DNA from 2 places in the Kluyvera chengduensis genome. Region 2 is predicted to be linked to the other one. Evidence: predicted binding sites of a transcription regulator. Region 2 holds the regulator's gene; the other holds the start of a gene.
What was found. The regulator PurR, encoded in region 2, represses purine synthesis genes. The targets are predictions, from matches to a motif close to CANGCAAACGTTTGCNTG.
Positions count from the first base shown of each region.

Region 1: the regulator PurR is predicted to act here: its motif matches at 5,702-5,719, upstream of purL (phosphoribosylformylglycinamidine synthase).

Region 1 is NZ_JBIQOI010000001.1:27,690-37,852, reverse strand. It holds gene ACH1XZ_RS00175 (sensor histidine kinase) at 1-1,101, opposite strand, end outside; gene purL (phosphoribosylformylglycinamidine synthase) at 1,739-5,626, opposite strand; gene mltF (membrane-bound lytic murein transglycosylase MltF) at 5,872-7,410, shown strand; gene tadA (tRNA adenosine(34) deaminase TadA) at 7,407-7,940, opposite strand; gene yfhb (phosphatidylglycerophosphatase C) at 7,973-8,608, opposite strand; gene ACH1XZ_RS00150 (MurR/RpiR family transcriptional regulator) at 8,824-9,672, shown strand; gene ACH1XZ_RS00145 (YfhL family 4Fe-4S dicluster ferredoxin) at 9,766-10,026, shown strand; gene acpS (holo-ACP synthase) at 10,023-10,163, opposite strand, start outside.
Region 2 is NZ_JBIQOI010000002.1:105,871-116,033, reverse strand. It holds gene punC (purine nucleoside transporter PunC) at 1-153, opposite strand, end outside; gene punR (DNA-binding transcriptional activator PunR) at 267-1,178, shown strand; gene purR (HTH-type transcriptional repressor PurR) at 1,197-2,222, opposite strand; gene cydH (cytochrome bd-I oxidase subunit CydH) at 2,518-2,607, shown strand; gene ACH1XZ_RS06140 (MFS transporter) at 2,768-3,934, shown strand; gene sodB (superoxide dismutase [Fe]) at 4,016-4,597, opposite strand; gene ACH1XZ_RS06130 (C40 family peptidase) at 4,720-5,541, opposite strand; gene ACH1XZ_RS06125 (Grx4 family monothiol glutaredoxin) at 5,885-6,229, shown strand; gene rnt (ribonuclease T) at 6,296-6,943, opposite strand; gene gloA (lactoylglutathione lyase) at 7,047-7,454, opposite strand; gene nemA (alkene reductase) at 7,531-8,628, opposite strand; gene ACH1XZ_RS06105 (TetR/AcrR family transcriptional regulator) at 8,684-9,280, opposite strand; gene ACH1XZ_RS06100 (DUF1289 domain-containing protein) at 9,423-9,662, shown strand; gene ACH1XZ_RS06095 (aldo/keto reductase) at 9,712-10,163, shown strand, end outside.

The DNA.
Region 1 (10,163 bases), on a different contig from region 2:
ATTCATCAGAAGCGTCGGTTCAGCCAGGCAAGCTGGCGCCTGTAGGTCAACCTGCGTGTGCATCAGTTTAGCCCGTGCCGGGAGACTGTGCGCAGAAACCACCATCTCCACCAGCGGCGCCAGCGCCACGTACTCCATGCGTACGGTGGTTTCACTGAGTTTACGATTGTAGTCCAGCAGTTGTTCAATCAGGGTTTGTAGGTTGCGGCTGCTGCTGTCGAGAATATCCACCACCTCTTTTTGCTCCGCCGTCAGCGGGCCGACAACCTGGTCGGCTAACAGCTCGGTGCCCTCGCGCATGCTGGCCAGCGGCGTTTTCAGTTCGTGGGAGAGGTGACGCAGAAACTGGTGGCGCTGCGACTCCAGCCAGGAGAGCCGGTCGCTGAGCCAGATAATACGCTGCCCAACGGATCGCAATTCCCGCGGGCCTCGGAACATCACTTCACCGTCCAGCGATTGCCCTTCGCCCAGACGGTTAATCATGCTCTCAATGCCCTTCACCGGGCCGATAATCATACGGGTAAACAGCAGCACCATCGCCAGGCTTACAAGAAACAGCACCAGCGCCTGCCAGCCAAAGAACTGGCCGCGCTCGGCAATCGCTTGCTGTAACTGTTGTCCACGAGAGAAGACCACGGTGCGGGTCGCCTGCACCAGCTCGCCGTTAGCGCTGGAAAACGCTTCGAGCTTCATCACCGCCAGCTTTTCCGGGCCGCTGTTGGTGCACTGGAGGGTCGTCAGGTCATGAAGATTCTGCCGCAGACGCTGATACAGCGTGTCATCAGGCAGCACGCCCGCGTGCGCCTCCAGCATGTCGCTATAGCGCTTACGCTGGCTCTGGTACACCTTCGCCAGCGTCGGATCATCCAGCACGCAGTACTGGCGATAGCTACGCTCCATATCCAGTGCGACGTTCGCCATCGCTTCGCTGCGTCGGGCATCCATCAGCGTGGTGCGGTTGGTCTGTTCAGCCTGAGCGCTGAGCATGTTGAGGCTTTGCCATGCCTGCCAGGCAAGCACCAGCAGCGGCAGCAGAATCAGCAGGAAAGCCAGCGTCACCAGTTGGCGAAGCGATCGTGGGGAAAGCGAGAGGCGTTTCAAAAGAGAGGTCTCAGTCAATCAACGTAACGGAATGCTAACTGAGGTTATCGATGAGGGAAAGGCCAGAAATAACAAAGCCGGGCAGAAGCCCGGCTTTGTTATGGAATAAGGCGGTGCCTAACTCAACGTTTCGCCCGATGGTTGATAAAGCATCGCTATTATCAGTTGCTGGACGGCAGGCACCTTGTTGTGCGTCATTCGAAGTTTATGTAGCACGTCCCGAAGGGGCTGACATAAGAAGGTGAATGAGCCACTGGTTAATATTATGCACGATGCGTGCCACAATACAAAACAATAAATTAACATAATGATAAATATAGAAAATATACCAATTATCATATTGTTCGTTGCTGAACGGGTTTTGGGCTTTTTGTCGCTAATTAGCAACACCTAAAATCGATAATTAAAAATAACATATAAATCATCACGTTAAATGTCTCCATTTGGCGACACCGCAACCCTCTCTATGTCGGGGTTTCCCGACACTCTCGATAACAACGCCTTAATGTAGGCCTGATAAGCGCAGCGCCATCAGGCAAATCTGCGCATATTGCCGGATGGCGGCGTAAACGCCCTATTCGGCCTACCTATAAAAAAGCCCCTCACCAGGAGGGGCTTGATACGTTAAGCGTTAGTCTTAACCAAGCTGCTTACGCGCATTGCGGAAGATACGCATCCACGGGCTGTCCTCGCCCCAGTTTTCCGGGTGCCAGGAGTTGGAGACCGTACGGAACACGCGCTCCGGGTGCGGCATCATAATGGTGACGCGACCGCTTTCGTTGGTCACGGCGGTGATCCCGTTTGGCGAGCCGTTCGGGTTCGCCGGATAAGCTTCGGTGACTTTACCGAAGTTATCCACGAAGCGCAGCGCCACCAGCCCTTTGCTTTCAAGCTGAGCCAGATGCGCACCGTCGCGAACTTCTACATGGCCTTCACCGTGAGAAACGGCGATTGGCATGCGAGAACCTTCCATACCGGCGAGCAGCAGCGATGGGCTGCTGGCCACTTCCACTAGGCTGAAGCGCGCTTCAAAGCGGTCGGACTGGTTACGCACAAAGCGCGGCCACAGGTCGCTGCCTGGGATCAGCTCATGCAGGTTAGACATCATCTGGCAGCCGTTACACACGCCCAATGCCAGCGTCTGCGGACGGTGGAAGAAGGTCGCAAACTCGTCGCGTACGCGGTTGTTGAACAGGATGGATTTTGCCCAGCCTTCCCCCGCGCCCAGTACGTCACCGTAGGAGAAGCCACCGCAGGCCACCAGCGCCTGGAAGTCTGCCAGACCGGTACGCCCAGCAAGCAGGTCACTCATGTGTACGTCGATGGCATCAAAGCCCGCACGGTGGAAAGCAGCCGCCATCTCAACGTGAGAGTTCACGCCCTGCTCGCGCAGTACCGCCACTTTCGGACGCGCACCGGTGGAGATGTAAGGTGCTGCGACATCAGCCGCGATATCGAAGGTGAGCTTCACGTTGAGGCCCGGGTCGTTATCATTGGCTTTCGCGTCGTGTTCCTGATCGGCACACTCTGGGTTATCACGCAGACGCTGCATCTGCCAGGTGGTTTCTGCCCACCACATACGCAGCGTAGTGCGGCTTTCGCTGAATACCGACTGACCGTTGGCGGTCAGGGTGAAGCGGTCGCCTTCCACGGCTTTACCGAGGAAGTGTACGCAGTCTGCCAGGCCGTTGGCCGCCAGAATCGCCTCTACCGCTTCGCGGTCAGCGGCACGCACCTGAATCACCGCGCCCAGCTCTTCGTTGAACAGCGCCGCCAGACGATCGTCGCCGAGGGTTGCCACGTCGGCTTCCACGCCGCAGTGACCGGCAAAGGCCATCTCCGCCAGCGTCACCAGCAGGCCGCCGTCGGAACGGTCGTGGTAGGCCAGCAGCTTACGCTGTGCGACCAGCGCCTGAATCGCCTCGTAGAAGCCTTTCAGCTGCGCGACATCGCGCACGTCGGCTGGCTTGTCGCCCAGCTGGCGGTAAACCTGCGCCAGCGCGGTCGCACCCAGCGCATTATGACCTTTACCGAGGTCAATCAGCAGCAGGGCGTTGTCTTCAGTGACCAGCTGCGGCGTGATGGTGTGACGCACATCTTCAACGCGAGCAAAGGCGGAAATCACCAGCGACAGCGGCGAGGTCATTTCGCGCTGCTCGTTGCCTTCCTGCCAGCGGGTTTTCATCGACATGGAGTCTTTGCCCACCGGAATGGTCAGGCCCAACTGCGGACACATCTCTTCGCCAATCGCCTTCACCGCTTCGTACAGACCAGCGTCTTCGCCTGGGTGACCTGCGGCTGACATCCAGTTTGCCGAGAGCTTAATGTGTTTGATGTTGCCAATCTGGGTCGCAGCGATGTTAGTCAGCGCTTCACCTACCGCCAGACGGGCGGAAGCGGCAAAGTCCAGCAGCGCAACCGGCGCACGTTCGCCGATAGACATCGCTTCGCCGTAGTAGCTGTCGAGGCTGGCGGTGGTCACCGCGCAGTTCGCTACCGGGATCTGCCACGGACCAACCATCTGGTCGCGCGCGACCATACCGGTGACGGTACGGTCGCCGATGGTCACGAGGAAGGTTTTCTCCGCGACGGTTGGCAGGTGCAGTACGCGGTTCACCGCATCGGCAATCGTAATCTGTTCACGGGCAAGCGCTTCGCCCTTCGCTTTCAGCGTCTGCACGTCGCGGGTCATCTTCGGCGTTTTGCCGAGCAGCACATCAAGCGGCATGTCGATTGGCTGATTGTCGAAGTGGCTGTCGCTGAGCGTCAGGTGCTTCTCTTCGGTAGCTTCACCGATGACCGCGTACGGCGCGCGTTCACGCTTACACAGTTCATCGAACAGCGGAAGCTGGTCAGCGGCCACCGCCAGCACGTAGCGTTCCTGGGATTCGTTACACCAGATTTCCAGCGGGCTCATCCCCGGTTCATCGCTCAGGATGTCGCGCAGCTGGAATTTACCGCCGCGTCCGCCGTCGCTCACCAGCTCCGGCATGGCGTTAGACAGGCCGCCTGCGCCCACGTCGTGGATAAACAGAATCGGGTTGGCATCGCCCAATTGCCAGCAGCGGTCGATAACTTCCTGGCAGCGGCGTTCCATTTCCGGGTTGTCGCGCTGTACGGAAGCGAAGTCGAGGTCAGCGTCAGACTGGCCGGAAGCCATTGAAGAGGCTGCACCGCCGCCCAGGCCGATATTCATCGCCGGGCCACCGAGCACGATCAGCTTCGCGCCCACCACGATCTCGCCTTTCTGTACGTGATCGGCGCGGATGTTGCCGATCCCGCCCGCCAGCATGATTGGTTTGTGATAGCCGCGCAGCTCTTCGCCGTTGTGGCTGTTCACTTTTTCTTCGTAGGTACGGAAGTAGCCGGTCAGCGCCGGGCGACCGAATTCGTTGTTGAACGCCGCGCCGCCCAGTGGGCCGTCGGTCATGATGTCCAGCGCGGTAACGATACGATCCGGCTTGCCGAAGTCTTCTTCCCACGGCTGTTCAAAGCCAGGAATACGCAGGTTGGAAACGGAGAAGCCCACCAGCCCCGCTTTTGGCTTGGCACCGCGACCGGTTGCGCCTTCATCGCGGATTTCCCCGCCGGAGCCGGTTGCCGCGCCCGGCCATGGAGAGATAGCCGTCGGGTGGTTATGGGTTTCGACCTTCATCAGGATATGCGCAGGTTCCTGATGGAAATCGTAGCGGCCGGTTTTGTGGTCGGCAAAGTAACGGCCGACTTCAGAGCCTTCCATCACCGCGGCGTTGTCTTTATAAGCAGACAGCACGTGATCCGGCGTGGTTTCAAAGGTGTTTTTGATCATCTTAAACAGCGACTTCGGCTGCTGTTTACCGTCGATAATCCAATCGGCGTTAAAAATCTTGTGACGACAGTGCTCGGAGTTCGCCTGGGCGAACATGTAGAGCTCGATGTCGTTCGGGTTGCGACCCAGTTTGGTAAACGCATCCTGCAGGTAGTCAATCTCATCGTCCGCCAGCGCCAGACCCAGACGAATGTTGGCATCAATCAGCGCCTGACGCCCCTGCCCCAGCAGATCCACGCTAGCAACCGGTGCCGGCTGATGGTGGGCAAACAGTTTTTCAGCGTCCTGCAGCGAGTCAAATACGCTCTCCATCATGCGGTCGTGCAGTTCAGCCGCCACCACGCTCACCTGCTCAGCGGTCAGGCTGGCAGCGTCAATGTAGTACGCCACGCCGCGCTCCAGGCGCAGAACCTGCGCTAAACCGCAGTTGTGGGCGATATCGGTAGCTTTTGAAGACCAGGGGGAGATGGTGCCAGGGCGAGGGGTGACGAGCAGCAGTTTACCGGTTGGGTTATGGCTATTAAGGCTTGGGCCATACTGCAACAGTCGCTCAAGTCGGGCTCGCTCTTCTTGATTAAGCGGCGCGTCCAGGTCAGCAAAATGGACATACTCGGCGTAAATATTGCTTACCGGGAGGTTGGCTGCCTGAAACCGCGTCAGCAGTTTGTTAATACGAAATGCAGACAGTGCAGGCGAACCACGCAGAATTTCCATCATAAGTCTCTCGTCTTCTCAGCTTTCAGTGTGCGCAATGGGGGAGAACGGGCGCTATTATAGAGAATCCTGCGCCCATACGAAACCGTTTGCGTCGAAATAAACGCATCTCTTTTCTTTATCAATAGATGTGACGTATCTCTCGAATAAGTTGCCAACTGGCGCAATGTTAAGCAAAATGCCGCTCATTCTGTCATAACGCATTAAATTATCTGGTTTCTCCTCTGGCAACGCAGTGAATTAACTATTTGAAAAAGTTAAAGATTAATTACCTGCTCATTGGCCTTGTTACGCTGCTGCTCGCGGCGGCGCTTTGGCCCTCAATTCCCTGGTTTGGCAAACCAGAGAATCGTATCGCCGCGATCAAAGAGCGGGGGGAGCTGCGCGTCAGTACCATACAGTCCCCGCTGACCTACACCACCGTCAATGATAAAGACTACGGGCTCGATTATGAGCTCGCCCAACAGTTCGCCGATTACCTGGGCGTGAAGCTGAAAGTCACGGTTCGGCATAACATCAGCCAGCTGTTTGATGATTTAGACCATGGGGATGCCGATATGCTGGCTGCCGGTCTGGTCTATAACAGCGAGCGCATCAAAAGTTATCAGGCGGGACCGACGTACTATTCGGTTTCACAGCAGTTGGTTTACCGCGTTGGCAGCACGCGTCCAAGAAACCTCAGCAATGTCACGGCCGACCAACTGACCATTGCCCCGGGTCAGGTAGTTATCAGCGATCTGCAAAATCTGCAGGCGCAGAAATATCCGGACCTATCCTGGACCGTTGACGTAAAACGCAGTTCAGCCGACCTGATGCAGGCGGTTATCGACGGTAAGCTCGACTACACCATCGCCGACTCGGTGGCTATCGGCCTGTTCCAGCGCGTTCATCCGGAGCTTGCGGTGGCTCTTGACGTCACCGACGAGCAACCGGTCACCTGGTTTAGCCTGCAGGATGACGACAATACGCTCTCTGCGGCCATGCTCGACTTCTTCAATAATATTAATGAAGACGGCACCCTTGCCCGCCTGGAAGAGAAGTACCTCGGCCACGGCGACGATTTCGACTATGTCGATACCCGCTCGTTCCTGCGCGCGGTCGATAGCGTACTGCCAGACCTGCAGCCGCTATTTGAAAAGTACGCGAGCGAAATCGACTGGAAACTGCTCGCCGCCATCTCTTATCAGGAATCGCATTGGGACCCGCTTGCCACCTCACCTACCGGCGTGCGCGGCCTGATGATGCTGACCAAAAATACCGCGCAGAGTCTGGGATTGAGCGACCGTACCGATGCCGAGCAGAGCATCAGCGGCGGGATGCGCTATCTACAGGATATGATGAGCAAAGTGCCGGACAGCGTACCGCAGGATGAAAAAATCTGGTTTGCACTGGCGGCTTATAATATGGGCTACGCGCATATGCTCGATGCCCGCGCGCTGACAGCGAAGCAGAAAGGCAATCCGGATAGCTGGGCCGACGTCAAACAGCGGCTGCCGCTGCTCAGCCAGAAACCCTGGTACAGCAAACTCACCTACGGCTACGCCCGCGGGCACGAGGCCTATGCTTACGTGGAAAACATCCGTAAGTACCAGATTAGCCTGGTGGGCTATTTGCAGGAAAAAGAGAAGAAAGCGACGGAGGAGATGGCGATAGCGGAAGCCTATCCGGCGGTATCGCCACATGAGTTACAGCACAGTGAAAACGACACAGGTATTTTTTCGTTCCTGCGTCGCGGTGACCGCGATAACAACGAATCACCGCTGCTGCGCTTCACCTCGAAAAACTAGCTACCCTTTTGCGCCTGTCTGAGCGCCTTTTGCTGCTGACGACGATAACGGAAGAAGTCGCTGAGCATCGTGGAACATTCCTCAGCCAGCACCCCTTCGGTTATCTCTACCCGGTGGTTCATTCCTGGATGATGCAGCACGTCGATTAACGACCCTGCCGCGCCGGTTTTGGCGTCACGCGCGCCGAAGACCAGATTACCGATACGCCCATGCACCATCGCACCGGCGCACATCACGCAAGGTTCCAGCGTCACATACAGCGTGGTATCAATCAGACGGTAGTTTTGCAGCACCAGTCCGCCCTGGCGCAGCGCCATGATTTCCGCATGCGCTGTAGGATCATGATGGCCAATCGGGCGGTTCCACCCTTCGCCTATCACCTGATTGTTATGCACCAGCACAGCCCCTACCGGTACTTCCCCCTCGTCCCAGGCTCGTTGGGCAAGCACAAGCGCATGGCGCATCCAGTATTCATGATTCAGTTCAATGTCGGACAACGTGGGGACTCCAGATGATAAAACGCGGCGCATTATACACAAATTCCGTCAAAGCGCAGCGCTGACTATTCCAGCTGCTCCAGCTCACCGTGGGAAGTGACTCGCCAGCGATGCTCACAGAAAAAGAGTAGCGGGTTATCCTGCTTGCTGTCGCTGTAGCCGCTGTATAACCGCAGCGGTGTGCCGAGACGCTGTTCAAGCTGCACCACTTTTTCACGCCCCAGACAGCGTACCGATAGCACTCGGCCGCCGAAGGCCCGACGCATCTGGCTGCCAATCAGGTTCACCTGCGACATCCAGCGCGCATCCGCATAAGCCTGTTCCACCAGCGATTGCGGTGAACCGGTGACAAGCCAGACGTCGACATCCTGATGCTGGAGATAGTTATCCAACCGCTGCTGAACCACAGGAAACGAAGTGACGGCAGCGCGAAACCTGACGATAAAGCTGGCCTCCAGCGCCTTCAGCGTTGTCTCACGACGGCCGAAGGTACATCCCCATAGCAATACGCTCACCGGCCAACGTGCCGAGCGGCCTTTCACCAGCATTGCCGCGCCAATAATCGGCAATAAGGGGAGCACCAGCAGCGTATTAAGCGGTAATCGGCGCAACAGATAGCGTAAAAAGGCACCGAACAGATCCTGCTGGTGCAGCGTGCCATCAAGGTCAAAAAACACCACGCGGCGAACGTGATTAATCAAATGCAACTCCTGTCAGTTCCTGGCGTTCCAGATTACAGACTACCAGAGAACCCTTTGACTTTCGTCACCGGGCACGCCTGATAGAAATAGCGACGTTTTTACAAACACATAGCACATTTAATTCGATATATTCCGTTATAATAGAATACAAAATTCTTGCAAACGAGCAGAATGGTGGCCTGGCACGTCGTGCTCATTGTGCCCGTGAGGTTATTATGAATTGTTTACTCAGTATCCGTCAGCGTTATCCCCAGCTGGCGCAAAGCGACAGAAAGCTCGCCGATTTTATTCTGGCGCAGCCTGATTTAGCGCGGCATTTAAGCTCGCAGCAGCTCGCCAGCCAGTCTGGCGTTAGCCAGTCTAGTGTGGTGAAGTTCGCCCAGAAGCTAGGCTTTAAAGGCTTTCCCGCGCTGAAACTCGCACTGAGTGAAGCGCTCGCCAGCAACGCGAATCCGCATTCCGTACCGGTTCATAACCAGATCTGCGGCGATGACCCGCTGCGTCTTGTCGGTGAGAAGCTAATTAAAGACAACGTGGCGGCGATGCACGCTTCGCTTGACGTCAACACCGAAGACAAGCTGATGGAGACGGTCAACCTGCTGCGCAACGCGCGCCGCATTGTGCTGACGGGGATTGGTGCCTCTGGCCTGGTAGCGCGTAACTTTAGCTGGAAGCTGATGAAAATCGGTCTGAACGTCGTTTCCGAGCAGGATATGCACGCCCTGTTGGCGACCGTTCAGGCGATGACTCAGGATGATTTGCTGCTGGCTATCTCTTACTCCGGCGCGCGTCGTGAAATTAATCTCGCCGCCGATGAGATGCTGCGTGTCGGTGGCAAGGTGGTGGCTATTACCGGCTTTTCACCCAACGCCCTTCAGCAGCGTGCGACGCACTGTCTGTATACCATTGCCGAAGAGCAGGCCACCCGCAGCGCGGCTATCTCTTCGACTAGCGCGCAGATGATGTTGACCGACCTACTATTTATGGGGCTGGTACAGCAGGACCTGGAAAACGCGCCGGAGCGTATTCGCCACAGCGAGGCGCTGGTGAAAAAGCTGGTTTGATCGCCGGTGCTATTACCACAGAAAAGGTATGGCCTGAGTGGAAAATGAGCGTATAATGCGCGCCCTGTTTATTTCGTTTCTGAGAATATCCTGATGGCGCTGTTAATCACCAAAAAATGTATCAACTGCGATATGTGCGAGCCGGAATGCCCGAACGAGGCGATTTCGATGGGTGATAGCATCTATGAGATCAACAGCGATCGCTGCACCGAGTGCATTGGCCATTACGATACGCCAACCTGTCAGAAGGTGTGCCCGATCCCGAATACCATTCTTAAGGATCCGGCACATTCAGAGAGCGAAGAGCAGCTGTGGGATAAATTCGTGCAGATGCATCACGCGGACAAGATCTAGCTTTCGATAATCACCGTGGCACAGGCGTAGTGGCGCTCATCGGCAAGCGTCACATGCATATGCGCCACGCCCATTCGCTCTGCCAGCAGCTTGGCCTCACCCCATAACCGCAGCTTCGGTTTACCCATTTCATCGTT
Region 2 (10,163 bases):
CAGAAACAGGCTGAGGCTCGCACTAACGGCGGAGGCCGGCGTTTGCAGGTCTTCCTGAATGGCGGCAAAAGCCGGGAGATACATATCGGTGGCCAGAAATCCTAATACGCTCAATCCCGCGAGCCAGACTAAAAATCCTTTCCCAGGTTGCATAAACTTCGCCCTTTTTATCATGAGTAAACGATGCCGCTGAGTGTAGAGAGTGCATAACGGCTTGTGAAACGCTAATATTTGCGTCATGGATTCAAAATATTTGAAGGCAAAAAATGTGGTCTGAATATTCTCTGGAAGTGGTTGATGCAGTCGCGCGCAACGGCAGCTTTAGCGCCGCGGCGCAGGAATTACACCGCGTGCCTTCTGCGGTGAGCTACACGGTACGCCAGCTTGAGGAGTGGCTCGCCGTGCCGCTGTTTGAACGACGTCATCGCGACGTAGAACTCACCCCAGCGGGGGCGTGGTTTTTGAAGGAAGGACGATCTGTTATCAAAAAAATGCAGATCACCCGTCAGCAGTGCCAGCAAATCGCTAACGGCTGGCGCGGACAGTTGGCAATTGCTGTCGATAATATCGTGAAGCCTCAGCGTACTCGTCAGCTCATCGTCGATTTCTATCGGCATTTCAGCGATGTGGAACTGATTGTTTACCAGGAAGTATTCAACGGCGTCTGGGATGCGCTGGCTGACGGTCGTGTGGAGCTGGCGATTGGCGCCACCCAGGCGATTCCGGTCGGCGGTCGATTCGCGTTCCGCGATATGGGGATGCTCAACTGGCACTGTGTGGTTGCCAGCACGCATCCGTTGGCCCGGATGGACGGTCCGCTTAGCGACGACGTGTTGCGCAACTGGCCGTCGCTGGTGCGGGAAGATACGTCGCGATCTCTGCCGAAGCGTACGACCTGGCTGCTTGATAACCAGAAACGTGTGGTCGTACCGGATTGGGCCTCTGCGGAAACCTGTATCTCGGCCGGGCTTTGCGCGGCAATGGTGCCTGGACATCAGGCGCAGCCGTGGCTGGAAAGCGGAGAGTGGGTAGTGTTACAGCTTGAAAACCCGTTCCCGGATGCCGCCTGTTGTCTGACGTGGCAGCAAAGCGAAGCGTCGCCGGCCTTGAACTGGCTGCTGGAGTATCTGGGGGATAGCGAGACGTTAAATGAAGAGTGGTTACGGACACCCGAGTAGGGTGTCCGTGGGTAACGCTTAGCGGCGGTAGTCGCGGAACGGACCGTCGGCTACGGAGCGACGTTCGATGAGACGCGGATGCACCTCAATCGATTGCGACGTCTCGCGCTTGCTGACGATACGATCCATCAGCATATTGAAGGCCGTTTCGCCGAGTGAATCTTTCGGCTGATGAATAGTGGTCAGTGCTGGGGTGAAGAAACGAGAGTTGCGCACGTTGTCATAACCGATCAGCGAAATATCCTGCGGTACGCGTAGCCCCATTTCATCGGCCGCACACAGGGCACCCATCGCCATAATGTCGCCGCCGCAGAAGATAGCGGTAGGGCGCGGATGCTGTGACAGGATTTGTTGCATCGCGCGATAGCCTGACTCAGGCTCAAAGTCACCCTGCACAATCCAGTTGGCTGGCACGTTAATTTGCGCTTCTTCCATGGCCTTCATAAAGCCCGCCAGACGGCCAGCGCCGGTGTTACGCTCCAGAGGACCTGGGATCACGCCAATGTCGCGGTGCCCGCGCTCAATCAAGTAACGGCCCGCGGTGTAACCCCCTTCAAAGGCGTTATCGATAACGGAGTCGGTAAAGTCCGCTTTGGCTTCACCCCAGTCCATCACGACCATCGGGATGTGACGGTACTCTTCCAGCATCGTCAGCAGCGACTCTGGGTATTCAGAGCACATGACCAGCAGGCCATCAACGCGCTTTTGCGCCATCATTGACAGGTAGGCGCGCTGCTTTTCCAGGTTGTTCCAGGCGTTGCCCAAAATTAGGGTATAGCCTTTCTCAAAGCAGTTTTTCTCAACAGCTTCGATAATTTCGGCAAAGTAGGCCGCTTCGCTGCTGGTTGCCAATAAGCCAATCGATTTGGTGTGGTTGACCTTGAGACTACGGGCAACGGCGCTTGGCGAGTAGTGCAGCTCTTTAATAGCCGCCCAGACGGCTTCACGTGTCTCTTCAGCCACAAAACGCGTCTTGTTAATTACATGTGATACGGTTGTAGTGGAAACGTTTGCGCGCTTCGCTACATCTTTAATAGTTGCCATTCCATCTCACTCCAGACCCTGGCCTGCCCCTGATAAAATCGAAAGGAAAACGTTTGCCTTCACACACCCTGACGCAATTTTATGGATTGCGATTCGCCGGGAAAACGATACAGGACGACAGGAGGGGGTCAATGGCCGGTACGCTTATAAATAAGCGTCGAATTTTGACTTATCCTGGCGCAAAGTGGAAGAGCAAAAACCAACATCCTGCTAAAACTGTGAAGATTTTTGCGCAATACTGTGCAAAAATGAGTTAGCTCAGTTTTGCTGTGGAAATAAAAAGGAGAAAAAATTGATGAGTACCGAACTTAAGCTGTCGCTCTCTACCACCGTTATTACGCTGGCGCTGATTGTCGCCGCCGCGTTGACTGCTGTTCTGCACTAATTCCTCTGCGAGGGAGCGTCCGCTCCCTCCTGTTAGATTATTACCTGATTCGCAATAATCTTTTGCTGTTTTGCACACTTCTGTTTTTCTGTGATTGATGTCATGCTTTTGCATTATGTCCTTATGCCGCGTCTGTGGTGCGGCCAATCGGAGCTTAAGCATGAAAATTAACTTCCCCTTACTGGCGTTAGCCGTCGGTGCCTTTGGCATCGGCACCACCGAGTTCTCGCCGATGGGGCTTTTGCCGGTCATCGCTAAAGGGGTGGACGTCTCCATTCCTGCGGCTGGGATGCTGATCAGCGCCTATGCGGTCGGCGTGATGGTCGGTGCGCCGTTGATGACGCTGCTGCTTTCTCATCGTGCTCGTCGTAATGCGCTGATTTTTCTGATGGCGATTTTTACCCTCGGCAACGTGCTCTCTGCCATTGCGCCGGATTACACCACGCTGCTGTTGTCGCGCATTATTACCAGCCTTAATCATGGCGCATTCTTCGGTCTGGGCTCGGTGGTGGCGGCGAGTGTCGTGCCAAAACATAAACAGGCGAGCGCAGTAGCCACCATGTTTATGGGGCTGACTATCGCGAATATTGGTGGTGTGCCTGCCGCGACGTGGCTGGGCGAAACCATCGGCTGGCGCATGTCGTTCCTGGCGACCGCCGGGCTTGGCATTATCGCGATTCTGGGTCTGTGGTTCTCGCTGCCGAAGGGCGGGGCGGGCGAAAAACCGGACGTGAAACGCGAACTGTCGGTGCTGGTGCGTCCGCAGGTACTATCAGCGCTGTTAACCACCGTGCTGGGCGCGGGCGCGATGTTTACACTCTATACCTATATTTCTCCGGTGCTGCGTACCATCACTCACGCCACTCCGGGCTTTATTACCCTGATGCTGGTGCTGATTGGCGTAGGCTTCTCTATCGGTAACTACCTTGGCGGTAAATTCGCAGACCGCTCGGTGAGCGGGACGCTGAAAGGCTTCCTCGGCTTGCTGATGGTGATTATGCTGGCCATACCTTTCCTTGCGCAAACGCAGGTAGGTGCGGCGTTCAGCATGGTGGTCTGGGGTGCGGCAACCTTCGCGGTGGTGCCACCGCTGCAAATGCGCGTGATGCGCGTGGCTCACGAAGCACCAGGCCTTTCTTCCTCGGTGAATATCGGGGCGTTTAACCTGGGTAACGCACTGGGTGCGGTTGCGGGTGGGGCGGTTATCTCCGGCGGTCTGGGGTATAGTTTCGTGCCGGTAATGGGGGCGATAGTGGCGGCTCTGGCGTTACTGGTTGTTTTCCTCGGCGGACGTTCTCGCGGTGAAGAAGCCCTGGCCAGCCAGTAAAAACAAAAACGCAGAAGGTCTCCCTTCTGCGTGATACGAGATAACCCGGCGAAGCGTTGCGATGCCGGGTTATTTTTTTGCTTACGCTGCCAGATTCTTAGCGACGAATTCCCAGTTAACCAGAGCCCAGAAGTGCTCCAGATAGTTTGGACGCGCGTTGCGGTAATCGATGTAGTAAGCGTGTTCCCACACGTCAACGGTCAGCAGCGGCGTCGCGTCGGTGGTCAGCGGGGTCGCTGCGTTAGACGTAGAGACGATAGCCAGGGAGCCGTCGGCTTTCTTCACAAGCCAGGTCCAGCCAGCGCCGAAGTTTTTAACCGCGGCATCGGTGAACTGCGCTTTGAATTCAGCGAAGCTGCCGAAGGATTTGGTAATGGCTTCAGCGACTGCACCGGTTGGTTCGCCACCGGCGTTTGGTGCCAGGCAGTTCCAGTAGAAGGTGTGGTTCCAGACCTGCGCGGCGTTGTTGAACACGCCGCCTTCAGAAGAACGCACGATCTCTTCCAGCGTCTTGCCTTCAAACGCGGTGCCTTTGATCAGGTTGTTCAGGTTAGTGACATAGGTCTGGTGGTGTTTGCCATAGTGATACTCAAGCGTTTCCACGGAAATGTGTGGGACCAGAGCGTCTTTGGCATACGGTAATGCAGGTAATTCGAACGACATTGCTTCTCTCCTTATTATATTTGTACACTCAATAACCATGTACTGAGTAGGGATAGAGTAGCAAATTAAAAGGTGAGATAAAAGATAAGCTTACCCCGTTTATTAACAAACGGGGTAAGTGATTAACGAATTGTCTTAGGGGTGACAACGCGGCGGGCACCGACGTAGTGACGTACCCAATAATCTTCGCTCAGCGAGGTTATCTGGATGTCCTGGCCGGTACGCGGAGACTGAATAAATTTGCCGTTACCGACATACACGCCAACGTGATCGGCGGTACCGCGACCCTGAGTGCGGAAGAAAACCAGATCGCCACTTTCTAGCTCGCCACGTTCAACCGGACGCGCATCGCGCAGGTGATACATTTCGTTGGCGGTGCGTGGGATACGAATATTGACCAGATCTTTATAAGCGTAATAGACCAGACCGCTGCAATCGAAACCGGTACGCGGGGAGTTGCCACCCCAGCGGTAAGGCTTACCTAACTGCCCCATCAGCTTATTCATCGCGGTTTTCTGTACTTTCTGCACGCGAATTTTGTGCGCAGCGGCGATGGTCGTTGGTTTGGACTCTACAGGAGTGGTGGTGCAGACCTTCTTATGACCCTTGCGAACCTTGCAGGTCGTGGTGACGCTGGCGGTTTTGACTGCGCTGCTTTTCGCGCGGGTTTTAGCGGAGGCGGTTTTCGATTTGCTGGAGACTGGCGCTGCTTTTTTCGCTACGGCTGGGGTGGTTTTCTTTTTAGCGGCAACCGGAGTCGATTTTTTCTTAGCGTTAGATTTATTGTCCGCGTTCTTTTTCTTACGTTCACTGCTTTTTGCAGGAAGCGACTTTTGCGCCGTTGGGGTTTTGGCATGCCCTGTAGCATGCGCCAACGGCGTGAAGGATAACGATGTAAACAGCAATGCACAGAGCGTGAACGACCATTTTTTTATCTGCGCCACTGAACAACCCTCTGAGTAAGATACAGGCTAAATGTCCTTGCCTAGGTATGGTTTACAAAACCCAACGATTCTAATCCATAAAAACACGAAATGTTAATAGTGTTTTTATGGATAAAACGTTGTTTCGTTAGCAACTGCAAAAAAAAACATCATTTGATACATAATGAGTCAAATAATGAGCAAGCTTTTCACCCACCTGCCGATAAACTCATATTTATAAAGCAACTTACCGCGTCAGACGATAAAATAGTAAAGCGTGAACAAAATGTTATTTTCTGTTCAGGGTCTGAAACGTTACAATGTCAGACTACTGCCGTAAAAAGAAGTTTGAGGAAGCAAGACAATGAGCGAGACAATTGAAAAAATTCAGCGCCAGATCGCTGAAAACCCAATCCTGCTGTACATGAAAGGTTCCCCGAAACTGCCAAGCTGCGGTTTCTCAGCCCAGGCTGTTCAGGCGTTGTCCGCCTGCGGCGAGCGCTTTGCTTACGTCGACATCCTGCAGAACCCAGACATCCGCGCCGAGCTGCCAAAGTATGCAAACTGGCCGACTTTCCCACAGCTGTGGGTTGATGGTGAGCTGGTTGGCGGCTGCGACATCATTATCGAAATGTACCAGCGCGGCGAACTGCAGCCTCTGATTAAAGAGACCGCTGCTAAGTACGCTGAAGAGCCGAAAGCAGAATAATCGGTTCGCCCCAATACCGGGCACAAAAACAAAAAAGCGACCTGAAGGTCGCTTTTTTTTATACTGCTATTCTTCGGACGCTATCGGCAGCGGCCAGCCGCCCAGGCGCTTCCAACGGTTGACGATTTCGCAGAACAGAATCGCGGTCTGTTCGGTGTCGTACAGCGCCGAGTGGGCCTGACTGCTGTCGAAATCCATGCCTGCTGCGGCGCAGGCTTTTGACAGCACGGTTTGCCCCAGCGCCAGCCCGCTAAGTGCGGCGGTGTCGAAGGTTACAAAGGGGTGGAACGGGTTACGTTTAAGCGAAGCGCGTTCAGCGGCGGCCATCATAAAGCTATGGTCGAAGGTCGCGTTGTGCGCCACCATAATGGCGCGGTTACAGTCACTGTCTTTAATGCCTTTACGGACCATTTTAAAGATGGCGTGCAGGGCATCGTACTCGCTAACCGCGCCGCGCAGGGGATTGTTTGGGTCGATACCATTGAACGCCAGCGCTTCCGGCTCGAGGTTCGCGCCCTCAAAAGGTTCAACGTGGAAATGTAACGTGTTGTCCGGCATCAGCCAGCCTTGCTCATCCATTTTCAACGTAATTGCCGCTATTTCGAGCAGGGCATCCGTTTTGGCATTGAATCCAGCAGTTTCTACATCGATAACCACGGGATAAAACCCACGAAAACGGTCGCATAGACCATTAAGTTGCACATTGTCGGACATCAGAATCTCATCACTTAGAAAAAGTAGCGCGCATTATGGCAAATTTTGCCGCGGCTTGGAAAGGCGGGTAAAAAAACGGGCGCATTATGCGCCCGTGGAGGAGTTAGTTGCCGAGACCTTTGCCGGCATCTTTCTCTTCGATCAGTTCGATTTTATAGCCGTCCGGATCTTCAACAAACGCGATCACCGTGGTGCCGCCTTTTACCGGACCGGCTTCGCGAGTCACGTTGCCACCGTTCTGGCGGATACGGTCGCAGGCTTCTGCCGCGTTATCCACACTCAGGGCGATGTGGCCGTAGGCGGTGCCTAGCTCGTATTTATCTACGCCCCAGTTGTAGGTCAGCTCGATCACCGCTTCGTCACTTTCTTCGCCGTAGCCGACGAAAGCCAGAGAGTATTTATATTCGGTGTTTTCGCTGGTACGGAGCAGCTTCATGCCCAGCACTTTGGTGTAGAAATCAATGGAGCGTTGCAGGTCGCCGACGCGCAGCATGGTATGCAGTAAACGCATGTTATCCCTCGTCCTTACTTATGAATAATCTGGCTAGTATAGCGGCGGAAGCCCGCCGCTATCAATCAATGCGGGATTAAAGCGAAGGGTAGTCGGTGTAACCTTCCGCGCCGCCGCCATAGAAGCTTTCCGGGCGCTGCGGGTTCAGCTCGGCTTTATGCTTCAGACGAGCGACCAGATCCGGGTTAGCGATGTAGTCGCGACCAAAGGCCACGGCATCAATTAACCCTTTCTCAATTAGCGCTTCTGCTTTTTCTGGCGTATAGGCGCCCGCACCGATGATTGGGCCGTGGAAACGCGCGCGGACTTTTTCGCGGAACGCGTCGCTGTATGGCTGACCGCCAGCCCAGTCTGGCTCTGACATGTGCAGGTAGGCAATGCCGCGTTTGCCCAGCTCTTCAATTAAGTAGAGCGCATCGGCTTCTTCGTTCGGACCGTTGTCGACGTTCTGGAAGGTGCCAATTGGCGATACGCGGATACCGATACGGTCAGCACCCCATTCTTTAATCCCGGCATCAACTACTTCCAGCACCAGACGCGCGCGGTTTTCTACGCTGCCGCCGTACTGGTCGGTACGATGGTTAGAGGAAGGTGACAGGAACTGGTGCAGCAGGTAACCGTGCGCAGAGTGCAGTTCAACCAGGTCAAAACCGGCTTCACGGGCGTTGGCGATAGCCTGACGGAAATCGTTAACGATGCCTGGGATCTCTTCGGTTTCCAGCGCACGTGGCATAGAAGTATCGACACGAATCGCATGACCGTTCTCATCGCGCAGAGAGGTACGGGTATTGGCGCTCAGCGCTGAAGGCGCAACCGGTGCTTCACCGTTTGGCTGCAGGCTGGAGTGGGAGATACGCCCGGTGTGCCACAGCTGAACGGCGATTCGACCATCTTCAGCGTGAACGCCTGCGGTGATTTTCTGCCACGCGGCAATCTGCTCAGGGCTGTGAAGACCTGGGGCACCCTGGTAGCCTTTTGCCTGGGCAGAAACCTGAGTAGCTTCGGAGATGATCAAACCGGAGCTTGCGCGTTGACGATAGTATTCGGCCATCAGCGGGGTTGGAATGTCACCCGGTACGATGCTGCGCAGACGCGTCAGCGGGGCCATAAATACACGGTTAGGGGCAGTTACCGCACCCACTTTCAGTGGGGTAAACAGTTTTTCTTGCGACATGATGACTCCTGAGTAGACCGGTCGTCTAGTAATTAGCAAAATAAAAACGCCGGGGTTAATCCGGCGCGGCAATCAGATTCCTGACGTGCGTCAGCGCGCTTTCAAGCGGGGTTGAGCTACGGGCCATTTTGGCCTGTAGGTTGGCCCCTAACCACAGTGAGTAGAGCACCTGAGCTGTGGTTTCGGCTTCGCCGTTGAAATTCAGGCAGCCTTCACGGCGGCCATTTTCCAGCGCTTGCGCCAGCAGAGCCATAATCTGGCTGGCACCTTTATTCATTTCCGTGCGCATATCCTCTGAAAGATCGCACACTTCAGCAGAGAGCTTTACAGTCAGACAACCGCTGATAAGACCCTGCTGGCAAAACTGGGTGAGCGTGTGCTGGTAATAATCCAGCAGGCGGTCACGGTAGTTGCCTGCGCCTTGGATAAAGTGCTGCACCAGGCGTTGGTGATAATCGGCAAAATGCCGTTCCAGCATGGCGACGCCAAACGCCTCTTTTGAACGGAAATAGTGATAAAACGATCCCTTCGGCACTTCCGCCGTCTTCAGGAGTTCGCTAAGTCCCATCCCGGTAAACCCCCGGTGCATGCAAAGACGCTCGCCGGTAGCCAGAATGTGTTCACGGGTATCATGTTCAATCGATTTGCTCATGGAATGCACTGTAATAGACCGATTGGTCTAATGCAAATGAATTTTTGAAAATGAAGGTTTGCCCGCACGATGTGGCAGAAAAGTTGCGCCGCAATGATTAAACGTCTTCAATGAGAGTATAGCGAGATAAAAGGGGGCTAACGTGGCGGAGCAACTGGAGTTTTTCCCGGTTCAAAGTCCGTGCCGGGGAATTTGTCAGTCTGATGAGCGCGGATTTTGCCGTGGCTGTTTCCGCAGCCGCGATGAGCGTTTTAACTGGCAAAACATGAACGATGCGCAAAAACAGGAGGTGCTGCGGCTTTGTCGTCAGCGTCTGCTGCGTAAATTCCGCGCGGGTAAAGCGACGAGTTCTGAAGATCCTCAGCAGCCCTCACTGTTTTAAGCGTAAAACCGGGTATACTCAATTCAAATTATTTGTTGAGGAAGTCGTTATGGTTCAACGTATTACCCTGGCACCGCAGGGGCCGGAATTTTCACGTTTCGTCATGGGCTATTGGCGCTTGATGGAGTGGAATATGACGCCACGCCAGCTGGTGAGCTTTATTGAAGAGCATCTGGATCTCGGGGTGACAACCGTTGACCACGCTGATATCTACGGCGGCTACGCGTGCGAAGCCGCGTTTGGTGAAGCGCTGAAGCTGGCACCGCATCTGCGTGAAAGAATGGAGATTGTCACCAAGTGCGGTATCGCCACCACGGCGAAACCAGAACACGCGATTGGGCATTATATTACCGATCGCCATCATATTATTCACAGTGCCGAGCAGTCGCTGCGCAACTTGTCGACCGACGTGCTGGATCTGTTGCTGATCCATCGCCCTGACCCGCTAATGGATGCCGATGAAGTTGCTGAAGCGTTTTCTATGCTGCATCAGAGCGGCAA